DNA from 4 places in the Halobacillus sp. ACCC02827 genome. Region 4 is predicted to be linked to each of the others. Evidence: riboswitches for the same ligand, from Rfam matches in the RefSeq annotation. Region 4 holds a riboswitch; each other region holds the start of a gene.
The links. Region 4 has a riboswitch for S-adenosylmethionine ahead of QRD89_RS01350 (methionine biosynthesis PLP-dependent protein). Riboswitches for the same ligand answer to the same signal wherever they lie in the genome.
Positions count from the first base shown of each region.

Region 1: another riboswitch for S-adenosylmethionine. It lies ahead of msrA (peptide-methionine (S)-S-oxide reductase MsrA); the one in region 4 lies ahead of QRD89_RS01350 (methionine biosynthesis PLP-dependent protein).
Region 2: another riboswitch for S-adenosylmethionine. It lies ahead of QRD89_RS08755 (sulfite exporter TauE/SafE family protein); the one in region 4 lies ahead of QRD89_RS01350 (methionine biosynthesis PLP-dependent protein).
Region 3: another riboswitch for S-adenosylmethionine. It lies ahead of QRD89_RS17610 (O-acetylhomoserine aminocarboxypropyltransferase/cysteine synthase family protein); the one in region 4 lies ahead of QRD89_RS01350 (methionine biosynthesis PLP-dependent protein).

Region 1 is NZ_CP128168.1:779,259-783,681, forward strand. Features, by position in the region: gene QRD89_RS03905 (Na+/H+ antiporter NhaC family protein) at 1-1,045, shown strand, start outside; gene QRD89_RS03910 (DinB family protein) at 1,081-1,569, opposite strand; gene QRD89_RS03915 (AIM24 family protein) at 1,734-2,429, shown strand; SAM riboswitch class I at 2,565-2,685, shown strand; gene msrA (peptide-methionine (S)-S-oxide reductase MsrA) at 2,803-3,276, shown strand; gene eutH (ethanolamine utilization protein EutH) at 3,339-4,423, shown strand, end outside.
Region 2 is NZ_CP128168.1:1,636,555-1,640,977, reverse strand. Features, by position in the region: gene cysC (adenylyl-sulfate kinase) at 1-167, opposite strand, end outside; gene sat (sulfate adenylyltransferase) at 173-1,318, opposite strand; gene QRD89_RS08760 (phosphoadenylyl-sulfate reductase) at 1,349-2,077, opposite strand; SAM riboswitch class I at 2,156-2,273, opposite strand; SAM riboswitch class I at 2,439-2,534, shown strand; gene QRD89_RS08755 (sulfite exporter TauE/SafE family protein) at 2,674-3,546, shown strand; gene QRD89_RS08750 (DAK2 domain-containing protein) at 3,636-4,423, opposite strand, start outside.
Region 3 is NZ_CP128168.1:3,337,534-3,341,956, forward strand. Features, by position in the region: gene QRD89_RS17595 (hypothetical protein) at 179-631, opposite strand; gene QRD89_RS17600 (NAD(P)/FAD-dependent oxidoreductase) at 662-1,888, opposite strand; gene QRD89_RS17605 (DUF2188 domain-containing protein) at 1,976-2,173, opposite strand; SAM riboswitch class I at 2,321-2,430, shown strand; gene QRD89_RS17610 (O-acetylhomoserine aminocarboxypropyltransferase/cysteine synthase family protein) at 2,545-4,218, shown strand; gene metX (homoserine O-acetyltransferase MetX) at 4,250-4,423, shown strand, end outside.
Region 4 is NZ_CP128168.1:240,252-244,674, reverse strand. Features, by position in the region: gene QRD89_RS01365 (cytochrome d ubiquinol oxidase subunit II) at 1-888, shown strand, start outside; gene glsA (glutaminase A) at 976-1,947, shown strand; gene QRD89_RS01355 (DUF4385 domain-containing protein) at 1,937-2,383, shown strand; SAM riboswitch class I at 2,470-2,580, shown strand; gene QRD89_RS01350 (methionine biosynthesis PLP-dependent protein) at 2,665-3,783, shown strand; gene metC (cystathionine beta-lyase) at 3,780-4,423, shown strand, end outside.

The DNA.
Region 1 (4,423 bases), 540 kb from region 4:
TTACGGTACAGTAGCAACGTTTGGTGTGTTGATGTATCCGGCTGGTGTCATTCTGGGAGCAGATCCTGTGCTGCTTCTGGCTGCAATATTGAGTGGAGCGGTATTTGGAGATAACCTGGCTCCGGTTTCTGATACGACGATCGTGTCAGCTACGACACAGGAAGCGGACGTCCCAGGTGTTGTACGGTCAAGATTTAAGTATTCCATAGCAGCTGCAATACCTGCACTTATTTTATTCGTTACATTCGGAGGCGGTGGGGAGACCGGCAGCGAAGCCATCATCTCACAGCTTCAGAATGAAGTATCGCCGAACGGTCTTGTCATGCTGATTCCTTTTGCGCTCGTACTTTACCTGGCGTTGAGCGGTCAGCATTTATTGACTTCTTTATCATGGGGAATTCTAGCATCCGTCGTATTCATCTTTCTATCAGGGACTTCTTTGACAGAAGTGCTTCATATTTATAAAAATGAAGCTGGAGAAGCGGTGGTAGAAGGAGCATTGATCGATGGAATCGGCGGCTACTTCAACATGGCTGTCCTCATCCTGTTCATTTTGGCGGCTGCCTACCTTCTGGAAGTAGCTGGAACGATGGATGTTATCAAGAATTTTTTCCTTCGACTTATCAATAACGTGGTACGCAGAGCAGAGCTGTCGATTTTTGGTATTGTGGCGTTTCTCAATATGTTCATCACCATTAATACAGCGGCAGAAATTGCGGCTGCACCGTTTGTGAGGAAGCTAGGAAAAGAGTTGAACATTCATCCTTACAGACGTGCCAATTTTCTTGATACTGTCACTTCTTCACTCGGGTATATCTTCCCTTGGAGCGGCGGTGTCCTGCTTGCCTGGACGACTGTAAGAGGAGCGGCTGAGCAGTATGACTTCCTTCCTGTTATCGGACCCGGAGAAGTATTCCCGTTCGTATTCCAGGGCTGGGGACTGTTGATTGTCATGCTGATTGCTGCCTGGACAGGCTGGGGTCTTCGCTATACCGGCAAGAACGGAGAAGAAATTAAGCCTGAAGATTACAAAGGTCAAGCATAATACAACCCCCCGGAGTAAAGCTCCGGGGGGGTTAATCATGTATTTAAAGATTGGTTAATTTCTTTGATCTGATCGAGGTGGCGAAGTTCGTGCCAGCCGATAAATTCGACCCATTGTTCCAGGTTCATGTCACCAAGAGCAGGATGTGGAAATGCTCGGTTCTGCAACGTTTCTTTTTCTTTATTATGAATGAGGAATAATGTAGCTTCCCTTGATTTTTTGAGTCCGTCTTCCGCTTCCTTCAGGTTATGAAAAATACCCTTTGGACGAACAGACTCTGGAGCTTCCAATGTGTAAGAGCGGTTGGTTACCTTATGGACTGGTTTTTCCGTCACCTGCTGCTGATCTCCTTGCTTAAGTGATCTGTTCACCTGATGGATGACGAACTGTTCGATTAAGTACAAATGCTCCAATACTTCCATAATAGACCAGCGATTTTCTGCCGGTTTCACCGTATGTTTGGAGGCGGGAATCTCCCTCACATATTCGAGCAGCTGCTCTCTTTTCTCATCTAAACCATACATATATAGCTCTCCTTTTGTGTAATGACATGGTAACCCGAGTCTACCATAACAGTAGTGCTGATACGTAAAGAAAAGGACTTGAGTAAGTTGAAACATTAGCGGGTATGGAAACGTATGACAATCATGAGCTTCTACATTGGCCAATCATTGAAGGAGGAATCAGGATGGGAAATTATTCAATACAGGAATTTATCAGGCAGACGAAGCAGGACGATTCGGAAAACGATTACTTTGAATTGGAAACCCCGAGGATATTGGAAGTTAATTTGATGGACCAGGTGTGGGCGAAAGCCGGGTCTATGATTTCTTATAACGGAGATATTAAATTTGAAAGGGAAGGAATATTGGAGCATGGAGTGGGCCGCCTGTTCAAGAAGGCGATGACTGGAGAGGGAAGCTCTCTTATGAAAGCAACAGGGAGGGGGGCATTATACCTCGCTGATCAAGGTAAGAAGATTACAATCTTTGACTTGGACAATGAGACGCTGACGGTGAACGGCAATGACCTTTTGGCCTTTGAACCGAGCATAAACTGGGACATCAAATTGATGAAAAAAGTAGCCGGTATGGTATCCGGCGGATTGTTTAACGTTACTCTCTCCGGGAGTGGTCGTGTAGCTATTACTTCTCATTATGAACCGCTGACTTTATTAGTGAAGCCCGGTCAGCCTGTTTTGACCGATCCTCATGCAACAGTGGCCTGGTCCGGGCATTTGGAGCCTGCTTTCAAGACAGATGTCAGTTTCAAGACTTTCATCGGCAGAGGGAGCGGGGAATCCATTCAGATGAAATTTGAAGGGGATGGATTTGTTATCGTTCAGCCGTTTGAAGAAGTTTACACAACGAATAGTCAAGGATGATTATCGTCATTCCCGTTGTGGTTCCTGCATAGAATGAAGGGAGAGTCCTTACAAAAAAAAATGAGCTTCCCCCTTTACTTCGTTGGAAAAACGTTGTAGTATGTAAATTAACTTAAATTAAATAATAACGGAAACTTCTTATCCAGAGAGGCGGAGGGACTGGCCCTTTGATGCCCGGCAACCATCGAATCAATTGTACAATTGACGAGAACGGTGCCAATTCCTGTAGAGTATTTATTGCTCTAAGAGATGAGAGGATCGTACGGATATTTACGACCCCCTTTTCTTACTGGATAAGAAAAGGGGTCTTTTTGTTTACTATACCGTAAAGGCTCTCGATAGAAGTTGCGTTAAGGGAAGGGAAAGATGTCAAATGGCAACAGCTATTTTCGGTGCAGGATGTTTTTGGGGAGTAGAGGCGTTTTTTGAGAAATTTGAAGGCGTAACAGCTACAAAGGTCGGCTATATCGGCGGGAAACTGGAGAATCCAACCTACGAACAAGTCAAAACAGGTAAAACGGGGCACGCGGAAGCCGTCAGAATCGAATATGATCCGACAAGAATTACGTATTCCGAATTAATTAACATTTTCTTTGAAGCACATGATCCTACTTCTAAGAACAAGCAGGGAATTGATGTAGGACATCAGTACCGCTCAGCGATTTTCTATTCCGACGCGAGTCAGAAATATATTGCGGAAGAGAAGATTAAAGAGTGGGAGGAGAAGGGGACGTTCAAGCGGGCGATCGTCACGGAAGTGGAAGAAGCGACCTCCTTCTTTGAAGCGGAAGAATACCATCAGAAATATTTGCAGAAAAACGGTTCTGCTGCATGCAGCATCGGATAATAAATGGATCAAGACTCCTGGGGCCCGGGAGTCTTTTTTAGAGGGAAGAGAGGGATGGGGTTTTGTGGTTCAATGACGGCGTACTAATTCTGCTGTGCCTGTTTATGGTTGCCGGAGCATTTGATTATTATTTTCTAAATAACCGCCTTAAAATCGGGGCACGTTTCTATGAAGCGTTTACGATGATGGGTTCGCTCGCCTTATCCATGATTGGGATCATTTCTCTTGCTCCCGTTCTGTCCGAATGGCTGGCGCCCGTAATTTCTCCGGCATTTCAGTGGTTTGGAGCAGATCCTTCCATCTTTGCTTCCATGGTGCTTGCCATAGATATGGGGGCGTACCCTTTGTCGGAGGCGCTGGCGGTCGATGACAGGGCCGCCCTGTTTTCCTGGACGCTCCTCGGAACGATGATGGGACCGACACTCGTGTTTACGATTCCGGTCGCGCTTACGATCATCAAAAAGGAGGACAGTCCTTACTTTGCCAAAGGAGTCCTTGCTGGTATAGCGACCATTCCGCTCGGCTGCCTTGTTGGAGGAGCGTCCGCCGGATTTGAATGGGGGTGGATGTTCAAACAGTTACTCCCTGCCATCTTATTAGCAGTACTTGTCAGCGCAGGTTTATTTCTGTTTCGTAGGCTTACGATTAGAGTGTTCGCTTATTTAGGCAAGGGTATGGAAGCGATCCTGTTGATCGGATTGTTGCTGATTGCCATTGAAACATTGACGGGGCTTGTCCTGATCCCTGGTATGGCTCCTTTTTCTGAAGGGATCATTATCGTAGGTAAGATTACCATTACGCTTGCTGGGGCCTATCCGTTTGTAACCATTCTGAATCACTACTGCCGAAAGTATTTCTCTGCTTGGAGCCGTGTACTGGGCGTGAACGAAACGGCGCTTACCGGACTGCTTGCTTCCTTAGCGCATCATCTGCCTATGTTTGCAATGATGAAGGAGATGAACCCGCGCGGTAAGGTGATCAATTCCGCCTTTGCGGTGAGCGGGGCTTTCGTCATCGGCAGCCATCTCGGTTTCGTTGCCGGGGTTGAACCGGAGATGATCCTGCCGGTTATCATCGGCAAACTTACTGCCGGCATGCTGGCCGTTCTGCTTGCCCTGTTTATAACCAGAAAAGATGCTGTCGAAGA
Region 2 (4,423 bases), 1.4 Mb from region 4:
GTATGAACACCACGCTCATGCAGGAGATGGTTCAGCTGATTGGCGATGCTGGACTTGCCGGAACCGGAAAGTCCCGTGAACCAGAGGACACCACTGTGGTGTCCATTCTTCTTCCGGTAGGATTCCTGACTTACAGATGCTTCGTGCCAAGTAAGATTCCGTTCCATTCCCTTCACCCCTTTACGTCTGCAGCTTTCGCCTGCAGCCCTTCAATCAGAACTTCTACAACTTCCGGGCGGCTGAATGTCTTCGGCGGTTTCTCCCCGCTCCGTAACAGCTCACGGACTTTGGTTCCGGAAAGGATGACGTGATTTTCCTTATCGTGCGGGCACGTCTTGTGAGAGGCCATCGCTTCACATGCCTTACAATAAAAACTGTGTTCAAAGAACATCGGAGTAATATCAAGTTCGCCTTCGCCGTAGTGTGAGAATATCTTCTGTGCGTCATACGTTCCGTAGTAGTCGCCTACTCCAGCGTGGTCACGGCCGACGATGAAATGAGAGCAGCCGAAGTTTTTACGGACGATGGCATGGAAGATCGCTTCCCTTGGACCTGCGTAGCGCATGGCTGCACGGAAAACGGCCAGGGTCACGCGGTCCTTCGGATAGTAATGATCAAGCAGTACCTGGTAGCTCTTCATCCGAACATCACTTGGTATGTCATCGCTCTTCGTCTCGCCCACCAACGGGTTCAGGAATAAACCGTCAACCGTCTCCAAGGCCGCTTTTTGAATATATTCGTGGGCGCGGTGGACAGGGTTCCTTGTTTGGAAACCGACAACCTTCCTCCATCCGTTCTTTTCGAAAAGTGCTCTCGTTTCTTTCGGATCGAGGTAAAACTCTTCTCCGTGTTCTTTTGCTGACGAAGCAAAAACCTGGATAGTACCGGATACATAATAGTCGGGGCGTTCAAACAACTTTTTGACACCCGGGTGAGCAAGGTCCGTAGTTAAATATACTTTTTGCGCTTCTTTTTCTTTGTCAGGTTTGAAGATGTCTTCGATCTCAATCACACCGTACACCGTTCCATCATGGATAAGCTTGGCTTCTTTTCCTAACGATTCTGCCTTCTCTTGACTTACAGGCAGCGTAATCGGAATGCTCCAGGGTGTCCCGTCTTTCAAACGCATCGTATCGACGACGGATTCATAGTCTTCCTTGTTCAGGAACCCTTCCAGCGGACTGTATGCTCCGTTACCGATCAGCTCCACGTCACTGAGAGCCATTCCATCCAGTTCGATACTGTCCTTCGGTAAATCCTCCGGTGTTTCGTTCCATCTATTGATTAACTTCCCTCCATGGGGTTTAATGACTGCCATTTCATACATCCTCCTATTAGTTCGTTTCGATTAATTCGTTTCTGATGGGCCCGGGGTGTGAAGACCACACTCCGTTTTATTAAATCCTTTCCAGCGGCCGGAGCGGTCGTCGCCGACGGCCTGGGATGTACAAGGAATACATCCTACACTTGGATAGTTTTGGTCATGCAAAGCATTGTAATCCAAGCTATTTAGTCGGATATAATGCCATACGTCGTCCCAAGTCCAATGTATCAGTGGACAAACTTTCACGGACTTAAACCGTTCATCTTTGTTGATGAAATCCGTCTTCGCTCTGCTCGGGGACTGTTCTCTGCGCAGGCCGGAAAGCCAGGCAACCGCACCGGACAGTGCCTCTTCCAACGGTTTGATCTTCCGGATGTAACAACACTGGTCCGGCTGTCTCTTCCACAAAGCGGAACCATGCTCTTCTGCCTGTTCTTCCACTGTAAGCTCCGGTAATTTCATATGAATATGAAGCGCCGGATACCGCTTCTTCACTTTATCAATCAAATCGTAGGTTTCCTGGAAGTGAAGACCTGTGTCGAGAAAAACGACATCCGCATCCGGTTTGACCTGCGAAATCAGATCGATGAGTACCATTCCTTCTGCGCCGAAGCTGCACGCATAAACCACGTCAGAACCATACTGGTCGTATGCCCATTGAATGACCTTTCTCGCGCCTTTCGTATCATCCTCTGGCTGATCATTTTTGAATGGATCACCGGAAAAATGCTGGTACGTAAGTAAGTTTCCCATACACTCGCCTGCCTTTCTCCAAATAAAAACGCCCCTCTTCCGGAAAAGAAGAAGGGCGTCTGAAAGTAAGATACGTCCTTCTTATCTTTCCAAATGCTTTCAGCATCTGCTGGAATTGGCACAGCGTCTAACTTTAACGGTTAGACCCGTTGCCGAGGCTTCGATGGGCCAGTCCCTCCACCTCTCTAGATAAGAAAAATTAGTCGGTTGGATATTTCAAAAAAACTAATTGATTCAAATAGTAGGCTTCTTTCTAAGATATGTCAACAGGTTTTTTAAAAATTACAACTTTTCTGTTTTTAATATTGACAATGGTCCCCCTCTGCTTTAATTTGGTAAGTAATCAAAGCAAGATACTATATCCTTATGAAGAGCCGGGGGAGGAAACTGGTCCAACGATCCCGCAGCAACCTTTTAAAGGTGCTCCATCCAGCAGACATTGTCTGAAAGATAAGGAGAGGAACGAAAGCCTCTTCTGTGTGAAGGTTTTTTTTATTTTTGTAGAAAACCTCTTCACACATAAAACCAAGTATTCTCATATGATTAATCATACACCATATGGGAGCTGGAATTAAAGGGTAAAAGGAGAGGTTGGATTGAATAAATTAATTGTTTTCGCATTAGTGGGATTTTTTGCTCAGTTAGTCGATGGTGCTCTCGGCATGGGCTTCGGATTGACTTCCTCAACGATTCTGCTTGCCTATGGACTTGCTCCGGCAGTAGCTTCTGCATCCATTCATATGGCTCAAGTGGCAACGACGGCCGCTTCCGGCTTCTCTCACTATAAATTCGGGAATGTCGATAAGCGTCTCGTCGTTATTCTGGCTGTTCCCGGTGCCATCAGCGCTTTTCTCGGTGCAGCTGTGTTAAGCTGGGTTCCAGGAGAAATTATCCGACCCTACATATCACTCTTCCTCCTCGTATTAGGAATCTATATCATCATTCGTTTCCTTACCATGGGACAGAAGCGGCGCCAGGAGAAGCGGCCTTTCAAAAAGAGCTTTTTGTTTCCACTTGGATTTATCGGAGGTTTTCTTGATGCAGTCGGCGGCGGCGGGTGGGGACCAGTGAATACGCCCGTTCTCCTGGCAAGACAGAAGCTTGAACCCCGAAAAGTGATTGGAACGGTAGATACCAGCGAATTCATCGTCACTGTTTCTGCGACCCTCGGGTTTCTTATCTTTCTTGGCTGGGAGCAATTCAGCTGGCTGCTCGTATCTGCGTTTGTGATCGGCGGGGTTATTGCGGCCCCCCTTGCTGCCTGGCTTGTGAAAATAATGCCGTCTCTCGTATTAGGTGTCCTCGCCGGTGGATTCATCGTTTTGACAAATATCCGAACGCTTTTGAATACAGTAGAGCTTGGAGACACCTCCATCGCCATTATTTACACGGCTTTAGTCCTTGCCTATATCTGCATGGTTCTCTTGTCCATCCGCAGAAACTTCCGGCTTAAGCCGGCAACCAGGTAGCAGGAACAGTGTTGTCCTGAGCAGCACGCTTTTATGATAATATAAAAAAAGAGATCAGAGCTGTATGCTCTGATCTCTTTTTCTATATTTTATTCAATAGAGAAGATATAGGAATAAATCGGCTGTCCACCTGTGTGAACTTCCACTTCCAAATCTTCGAACGTATCTTCAATATACGCTTCCAACTGACCAATTTCATCTTCTTCAACTTCTTCACCAGTAAGAATGGTCAGGATTTCATCTTCATCCTCATCGATCATCTCGCGAAGCAGAGCCTTCGCTGCCTCTAACGCTTCTTTTGCCGTTGTTTGTATTTTACTTTCCGCGATCCCCATAAAATGGCCTTTTTCAATGGCTAGTCCATCGATCTGGGTATCCCGTACCGCATACGTAACCTGTCCGGTTTTCACTTCGGACATCAGCTGGCTCATTTCCTCTTTATTCGTGTCAAGATCCGCTTCCGGATTAAATCCTAGAAGAGCACTCATTCCCTGCGGAATGGTCTTCGTCGGAATAACGGCTACTTCCACATCAGCAAGCTCGGCCGCCTGTTCCGCCGCCATCACAATATTCTTATTGTTCGGGAGAATGAGCACACGGTCTGCATGGGCTTCCTTGATCGCTTCCGACAGATCCTGGGTACTAGGGTTCATCGTTTGTCCACCTTGGATGACAACTGTCGCGCCGAGGCTTTCGAACAATTTCCTGATCCCTTCCCCCATACTTACTGTGACGATACCGTATGGAGCTTTCTTTTCCTGCTTAGCGCCTTTTTTCTTGTCTCCTACAATAGATGTATGCTGTTCACGCATATTCTCGATCTTCATGTTAATGAGACTGCCGTACTTCTGACCGAGCGTCATCGCTTCGCCGGGAT
Region 3 (4,423 bases), 580 kb from region 4:
TAGTAGGACAATCTTGGGACATGAAAATGGGCAACAGGAACAGCGGAAACAGACAGGTCCCTGATAGAGAAAAGCTACGAGGAGCACTGGACGTCCCGTGGAAAGCCCGGAGCACACCGACTCCAAAACCACTGCGGAAGCAAACCAAAGCCAGTCACAAATGTGACTGGCTTTGGTTTTATTTCTCCGCTTCCATGATTTGATCGAGCACAGGATAAGCCGCTTCAATTCCTTCTTCCGCAACAAGACAAGCTACCCCGACCGGTGTATCCCAAAACGAATCCGGGATATATGGATTCTTCAAACCTGCCGGCTGATAAAGCGCGCGATAGATCCGTTCCAAGTGCTGCCTGGTCACTGCCTCTTCCTCTTTTCTTTCGCCTCTTGCCAACAGAAAAACGTGACGCATGGATTGAAACAGATTATCTCCCGGCATGAACGTATATTCCTTAAAGAATCCAAGCTGTTTCTCCGCCTGCTCCTTTAAACCATGACTGACACATAGATCATCCAAATGTTCACGAAGGTGCCGGTAAACTTGTTGGAACACTCTCCGCTTCTCCTCCTGCATGACCTTATCTGTATAAACCTCTTGCAGCTTTGCATATGCGGTTTCTTTCGTCCATTCCATCCCCATCACCTCTCTTTATATAGTTCGCCGTCAGGGAGAGGAATCCTTGTCATATCCGAATGCTTCCGCTTCCATTTCGACAGATTGGTAAAGCAGAGGAAAGTCTCTGGTCCCTTCTCTCAAATAATCCCCCAATTTCGGCGCCACTTTGTTCCATACCATCGGGTTGGCAGCCATCGCTTGAAACAGGGCAAGTTCATTCTTCGAGAACCTTTTTAACGAGTGGATATAATCCAGCGTCAACTGAAAGCCCGGGAAGAGGTGTTTATCCCGCTTTTTCTGGAAAGCTTCCATGACCACTTCCCTGTCATCACCTGCATCGATCCGCATGCACGCATCTGCGAGCAGAAACGCCTGCATGAAAGCATCATTAATACCAAGTCCTGTACTTGGGTCTTTACTGTGACCTGCATCGCCGATCAGGGCCCATCCGTTTCCATAAGGTTTACGGAAAAAGTTAGGCACCCCTGAGGTCCCGATGATACTTCCTTGCAAACGGGCATTCTCCAACCGCTTTTCCATTCCATACAGCTGCTTGTACATACGGACAAACGCTTCGGGGGAATCTTTCATCATAGTTTTAAACTCATCCGGATGAACCTCAAGACCGATACAATCTCTTCCTTGTTCCATTGGGAACAAAAAGCCGATTCTTCCTTCATGAAGAAATATTTCCGTAGTAGGCGTTTCCAAAGGGGGAATTCCCTCAAAATATCCGTACAGCACTGGTCTGAGAGGCGGTGTATCGTGATACACTTCCGCACCTGCCTGGCGGGCGATCGTCGAATGTTTACCATCTGCTCCGACAATTAAATCACCATACACCTCTTTCTCTCTCCCTTTCCCTTTTATCCTCACCCCTACCATGCGGTCTTGATCCCACAAAACCTCCCGCACAGCTGTCTCTGAAAGAAAGGTTACTCCCTCGTACAGGAAGGTGCGTTCTATAAGAAGCATATCCAGGCGGTCACGCTTTGGTATGACCGTGTAGGCAGACCTCGGGCCATCTATGTAACTGGAACCGATATGTGTCCTCATCCGATCCACCTTCCGCAGGCCGCCAGCCAGCAATTTGTCTAAAATGCCGAGTTCTTCTAAGTAACCGGTATGCGACATATAATGAGTTGATAACGTATCACTCGGGAAAGGAGCTTTATCTATAAGAAGTACTTTTTTTCCGAGTTTTCCAAGCAGAACTGCTAAACTCGCGCCTGCCACCCGTGCACCTGCAATGACCACATCATAGCGATTGTCCATAAAGATCCCCTCTTCTTTTCTACTAATCCTGCTTCCACTCTACCAGATTCATAACATAAAAAAACTCCCGTTTCCGGGAGTCATGTATTAGTACGTGCGCTCTTCTTCTACTTCGTGATTCTGATTCATAATGGAAAGCTTGCTTGGTGAGTTTCCTTTCGCCATTTCTTCAGCCTTTTCGATGGCAGTATCACGTTCATCGTAAAGATCTGTCGGAGCCACGTCTTCGATTTTAACAAACCAGCCTGTTACGTCTTTATTTGGGACTACACTATATTCTTTCATTCTATCTTCACTCCTCTACTATTTTTGAATGTAGTAAGAGCATTCCCAGCTGGATGCATACTCAAACATCAAAGACCTCGGAGAAAGGGTTTGACATTGCACAGGCACACGTATATAATTTCAAACAAGTCAGACTAATCGAATACACTCTTATCGAGAGCGGCAGAGGGACTAGGCCCTACGACGCCCGGCAACCATCAAGCAAAGACTTGAAAAGGTGCTAAATCCTACAGATCCGGTGATCTGAAAGATAAGGGGAGGTAATCCGTACATACAGCCCTCTTCTTTCTTACAGAAGAGGGCTTTTCGTTTGCCTTCCGCCACCAAGGTAGAGGTTCCTAGGAACAACAATCCAAGGAGGAGAATGATTGATGACTTTCCCTAACCACCCGTACGGTCCAGAGACTTTGTTGTTACACGGCGGACAGGAGCCAGACCCGGCTACCGGTTCCCGCGCAGTGCCGATTTATCAAACGACCTCTTATGTCTTCCGAGACACAGACCACGCTCAGAACCTGTTCGCCCTTGCAGAACCGGGAAACATTTATACGCGGATCATGAACCCGACCGTGGATGCTTTCGAGCAGCGGATGGCTTTATTGGAAGACGGAGCCGCAGCTGTAGCTACTTCTTCCGGAATGTCAGCGATCACACTCGCCATTTTGAATATTGCAGGGGCCGGAGATGAAATCGTGGCTTCCTCCAACCTTTACGGCGGCACATACAACCTCTTCGTCCATACCCTTCCGAGGTATGGAATCCATGTTCGTTTCATTGAAGGCAGCAGCCATGACGACTTCCAAGCAGCCATTACCTCAAATACAAAGGCTATTTTCGCGGAAACGATTGGAAATCCGAGTCTGGATGTTCTCGATATCGAGAAAGTGGCAGCTGTAGCCCACAGTCATCACATCCCACTTATTATCGATAACACCTTTGCCACCCCTTATGTATGCCAACCTTTCGCATGGGGCGCGGATATCGTCGTCCACTCCGCTACGAAATGGATCGGGGGACACGGCACGACGATTGGCGGTGTCGTCATTGACAGCGGCCGTTTTAACTGGGACCACGAGAAGTTCCCTGGATTTACAACTCCGGATGAGAGCTACAATGGAATCCGCTACGCCGATCTCGGTCCCGCAGCCTACGCGGTTAAACTCCGCGTCCAACTTCTCCGGGATATCGGGGCATGCCTAAGCCCGCAAAATGCTTTCCTGTTGCTGCAAGGGTTGGAGACGCTGCATCTCCGAATTAAAAAGCATGCGGATCAGGCACTCGAGATTGCCAGGTATTTAGAAAAACATGAAGGAGTCGAGTGGGTGCGTTATCCGGGATTACCCGATCATCCTACCCACCCCCTTGCTGAGAAGTACTTCCATTACGGCCACGGCTCCATCGTCGTTTTTGGTATTTCAGGCGGCAGGGAAGCTGGTCGTACACTGATAGACAACATCGGATTGTGGTCCCATGTAGCTAACGTCGGCGATGCAAAATCGTTAATTATTCATCCCGCATCCACCACACACCAACAGTTGAACGAGCATGACCTGAAGAAATCGGGCGTCACCGAGGAGCTCGTGCGTCTGTCTGTAGGCCTGGAGTCGGTTGATGACTTGATTGATGAATTGGATGCTGCCATCCGCCAAGCTACAGGTGCTGGGTCGGCAAGTAAAAACAGGAACCATCCAGCACTGCCGATTCTACAATCATCCTTGGATCGTTCAGAAGGCCAACTGAGGAAAAGGACGATCGGGTTTACCACAAGTCCTTCTCCGGAGGATGTAAACAGACTTGCTCAACTCGGCTATACGATTGTGGATCTATCCTCAGAAGAAGAGGCACCTACTTATGTGGATATCCTTCATTTTGACCGGTTGAACACAGATGAACCGATTATCGAGCAGCAGCCGCACGGAATTTTGTGGATTAATGAGGCAATAGCGGAGGATGAGGAAACCACGATTTCCGGTATACGAATATATGACGCTGTCGTAGCGGTTCGTACAGGAAAAAGCATCTCCTCCTCTCTACAATCGGTCTAATCGAAAGCATTACGGAAAGGAGAATTCGTTCATGTCATTGAAAAACCCAGTCAGCCAGGAAACAGAAAGTCCAGTCCTTTCCATTGGTCCTTTGGAATTAGAGTCAGGAGATCGGCTGACTGATGTAGAACTCGCTTACGAGCGTTATGGTAAAGCGGATGCTCCTGTCATTTTAGTCTGCCATGCGTTGACGGGAAACCAATTG
Region 4 (4,423 bases):
GCCAACCGGTTCTTATCACCGACATGGGAAGTAACCAACGTTTTTCTCGTCATTTTCGTTGTCTCCGTTGTAACCTTCTTCCCATTTGCAACGACGCTCTTAGGAAGTATTCTGCTCGTCCCGGTCGCTCTGGGTATTTTGCTCTTGACCATCCGAACGACGTTCATGGTTTTTCAGCACCATACCGATCGATTTAAGAATACGCTTCGTATCACATCGGGATTCACAGGGTTGATCATTCCTGCGCTGCTCGTCAGTATCCTCCCTATCACATTAGGAGGATTCATCGACTTCGATAATGATTACCCCCGCCTCCATTATGGAGAGCTTCTGTCCCACCCTACTTTATATATGCATATCGCTTTCGGGTTGACGACCGAATTATTCATCTCGGCCGTCTTCTTGATGGATTATGCAAAAGAGGCAGACGATTGGAAGGCGTATCACACGTTCCGGAAGCATGCCATTTGGCTTGGACCGGTCAGTATTGCCGTGGCCATGTTGACCATCGGTACCTTCCCGGAAGAGGCGGCATGGATCGTTGACAATATCCAGGCGAACTGGTTTACGTTCGGATTATCTGTTCTTTTCTTCCTGATCGGCTATACATTTTTGTTCATCCGCCGGAAGAATGGACAGCGTGGACGATCACGACTTGCCGTCCTTGCGATCATCATTCAATACGGCATCGCTATCTATGCCTATGGCAATGCGCACCTCCCCTATCTGATTTATCCTGATTTGACTATAGAAGAAGGATTCACAAATCCGGACATCTTCTATCAGATGCTTGTCGTCTACGGTATTGGATTCGGAATTCTGATTCCTGCTTTCATCCTGTTCTGGCGCTTGTTCCTGAAAGACCGCCGTTACTTGAAACAGGAATAGAAGAGCGGCAGCTTAAGCTGCCGTTCTTTTTTATATCGTTATCCTTAGGACCGTACGGGGTACATAGAGACAAAGAGAGGTGAAACTATGAAGAAGTTGACCAATCAATACTTAGAGGAAGCAATCGAAGACAGCAAACCGTACGCTTCCCATGGAAATGTCAATATGACCATTCCTCATTTCGATGAAACAATCAAAGATCACTTAAGTGTTTCCATCCTCACAACACACGGGGAGTCCTATTCCGCCGGTGGAGACAATCAGCACATTCCTATGCAGAGCACTTCCAAAATCATCGGCCTCATGCTTGCCCTCCAGGATTTCGGGAAAGACCGCGTCTTCCAAACCGTAGGAATGGAACCGATGGGTGATTTCTTCAACTCGATCAGTCAACTGGAATCACATGTGACCCACAAACCGTTTAATCCTATGATCAACGCAGGAGCTATTGCTGTCGCCTCTCTCATTAAGGGGCAGAATACGGAAACCCGCTTCGACCGGTACCTTACTTTCCTTCGCCGCATCACAAGTAATGATCAGCTGGAGATGAGTGAAGAAGTCTACGAAGCAGAAATAGGCAACGGAGCAAGAAACCGATCTCTCGCATACTTTATGCAAAGCAACGGGACACTCGTGACAGATGTAGAAGAAGCACTCGACCTTTACTTCCGAATGAATGCAGTCATGATGTGCTGTACAGACTTCGCGAAGGTAGGACTCTTTCTGGCAAAAGGCGGCGAAGACCCCGCAAGCGGAGAGCGGCTGATCCCACCCCACCATCTTCGGACTGTGAAGGCGATCATGATGACTTCCGGCATGTACAATTCATCCGGCCACTATGCAGTAGAAGCAGGGTTCCCCTGCAAAAGCGGTGTATCCGGCAGCATCATCGGTTCCGTCCCCGGCCGGATGGGAATCGGTGTCGTCGGGCCTGCCATTGATAAGAAGGGGAACAGCACAGCCGGCGGAGCCTTAATCAAAAAATTGTCCAAAGATCTCGGCTTAAATATGTTCGGGGTGGAAAATACAGATGCAGAGGAGGAACATAATGGCGTTTGACTACGATCTTGATTTCGACCATATCAATTTCAAAGAAAACCCGGAAAAGTACCGGGTCGGTAAAGGAGAGCAGGGGGTCCTCCTTGTCGAGCCTTACAAGAGTGAGATCCTGCCGAATTGGCGATTCAAAACACCGGAAATTGCTAAAGAATCTTCCGAGAAGATATATGAGCAATTCCTTGAATATAAGAAAGCAGAAGATATTGTAGGTATGGATATGGCCCGTAAATTCCTCCAGATGGGATACACACGCTCCAGACGATACGCCAATTATAAAGGCGGAAAAAAGTACGGCGATGACGGTAAGGTGAACGAACGGCAGATCGATGAAGAAAAAGCGGAATCGGCACGCATCTTTGAAGAAAAATGGAAGCTGGTGCGTGAAGATGAAGAGTATCTGAAGCAAAAAAAGAGACACCAAGAAAAATACGGATAAAAGTAAAAAATTTCTACAAGGTATATTGTCAAAAGTTTCTGAGTAGTGTAAAGTAGTCAACAACATTTACATTTATACAATTGAATCTCTTATCAAGAGAGGCAGAGGGACTGGCCCTGTGAAGCCTCAGCAACCCCTGGTCTAACCAGAAAGGTGCTAACTCCAGCAAGTTGTCTATTCAACTTGGAAGATAAGAAGAAGAACGGAAACGTCAAAGTCTTCTTATCTAAGAAGGCTTTTTTTATTTATATACAAGATTACTAGAAATGAGGAATGTTCACATGTGTCCGCACACTGATACTAAATTCGTCCAAACTGGAAACCAGAAAGAAGAGCCCACAGGCGCGATAAATCCCCCTGTTTATTTCTCTACCGCATACCGTCATCCCGGCTTAGGGGAATCCACAGGCTTCGATTATACCCGGACAGGAAACCCGACCAGGCAGGCTCTGGAGAAGTCCATTGCTGATATCGAAGGCGGCGAAGCCGGGTTCGCCTTCAGTTCCGGAATGGCTGCCATCCAAACGGCCCTTTCTCTATTTAAGCAAGGGGACGAAATTATCGTTTCAGAAGATCTATACGGCGGGACATACCGACTCTTCGAGCATATGAAAGAACGCTACGGCCTGAATTTCCACTACTGTGACAGCAAAGAGCTGGATAATTTGACTGCTTACATCAACGATCAGACCAAAGCGATTTACATTGAAACACCGACAAATCCACTAATGCATACGACAGATATCCGAGAGGTATCTAAACTGGCAAAAGCACACGACCTGCTTTTGCTTGTCGATAACACGCTCTATACTCCCGTCCTGCAAAAACCGCTGGAAGAAGGGGCGGATGTCGTCATCCACAGCGCAACCAAATATCTAGCGGGTCACAACGACGTACTTGCAGGTATTCTTGTCAGTAAAGGAAAACAGGTCAATGAAACGCTGGAGTTCCATCAGAATACATCCGGCGCCGTCCTTTCCCCACTTGATTCGTGGCTGCTTATGCGCGGAATGAAGACCCTTCCGCTGCGAATGAGGCAGCATGAAACAAACGCGAAAGCTGTTGTGGATTATTTAAAAGAGCATCCGGCGGTAACAGACGTCTTCTATCCGGGGCGAGGCGGAATGATTTCTTTCCGTCTGCAGCATGAGCAGTGGATCGACCCGTTTCTGCGCAGCCTGAACTTGATATGTTTTGCAGAAAGTCTCGGGGGGGTTGAAAGCTTTATTACGTATCCGGCTACACAAACGCATGCGGATATACCGGAAGAAATCCGCACGGGATACGGAGTATGCAACCGTCTGCTTCGGTTCTCTGTAGGAATTGAGCACATCGATGATTTACTGGAAGATTTGGAACAGACCTTGAGCAGCTTACTGAAGGAGGAGATTGTACAATGACCGACCATTCCATTCAAACCCGTCTACTGCACAGCGATTATAAATTTGATCCGCAGACAGGTGCCGTCAGTGTTCCAATTAACCAAGCATCCACGTTCCACCAGCAGGATTTCGATCAACCGGGCGACTATGATTACAGTCGTTCCGGCAATCCGACACGAAAAGCCTTGGAAGACACGATCGCCGGGCTGGAGAGCGGCACCAACGGCTTCGCCTTCGCATCCGGCATGGCCGCTATTTCCACCTCTTTCATGCTTTTATCGCAAGGGGATCACATCGTCATTACAGAAGATGTGTACGGGGGTACGTTCCGCATGGTCACCAACGTGCTCGATCGATTTGGGATCGATCACACATTTGTCGATATGACAGACTTGGATGCAGTGGCACGAGCCATCCAACCGAACACGAAGGTTCTTTATATTGAGACACCATCCAATCCCACCTTAAAGATCACTGATATACAGGCGGTAACGAAGCTCGCAAAAGCCAATGAATGTTGGACGTTTGTAGACAACACCTTCATGACACCGGCCCTCCAGCGGCCGTTAGAATTAGGTGCCGATCTTGTCCTTCACAGCGCTACAAAATTTATTGCAGGCCACAGTGACGTCGTAGCTGGTCTCGCTGTTACCGGCTG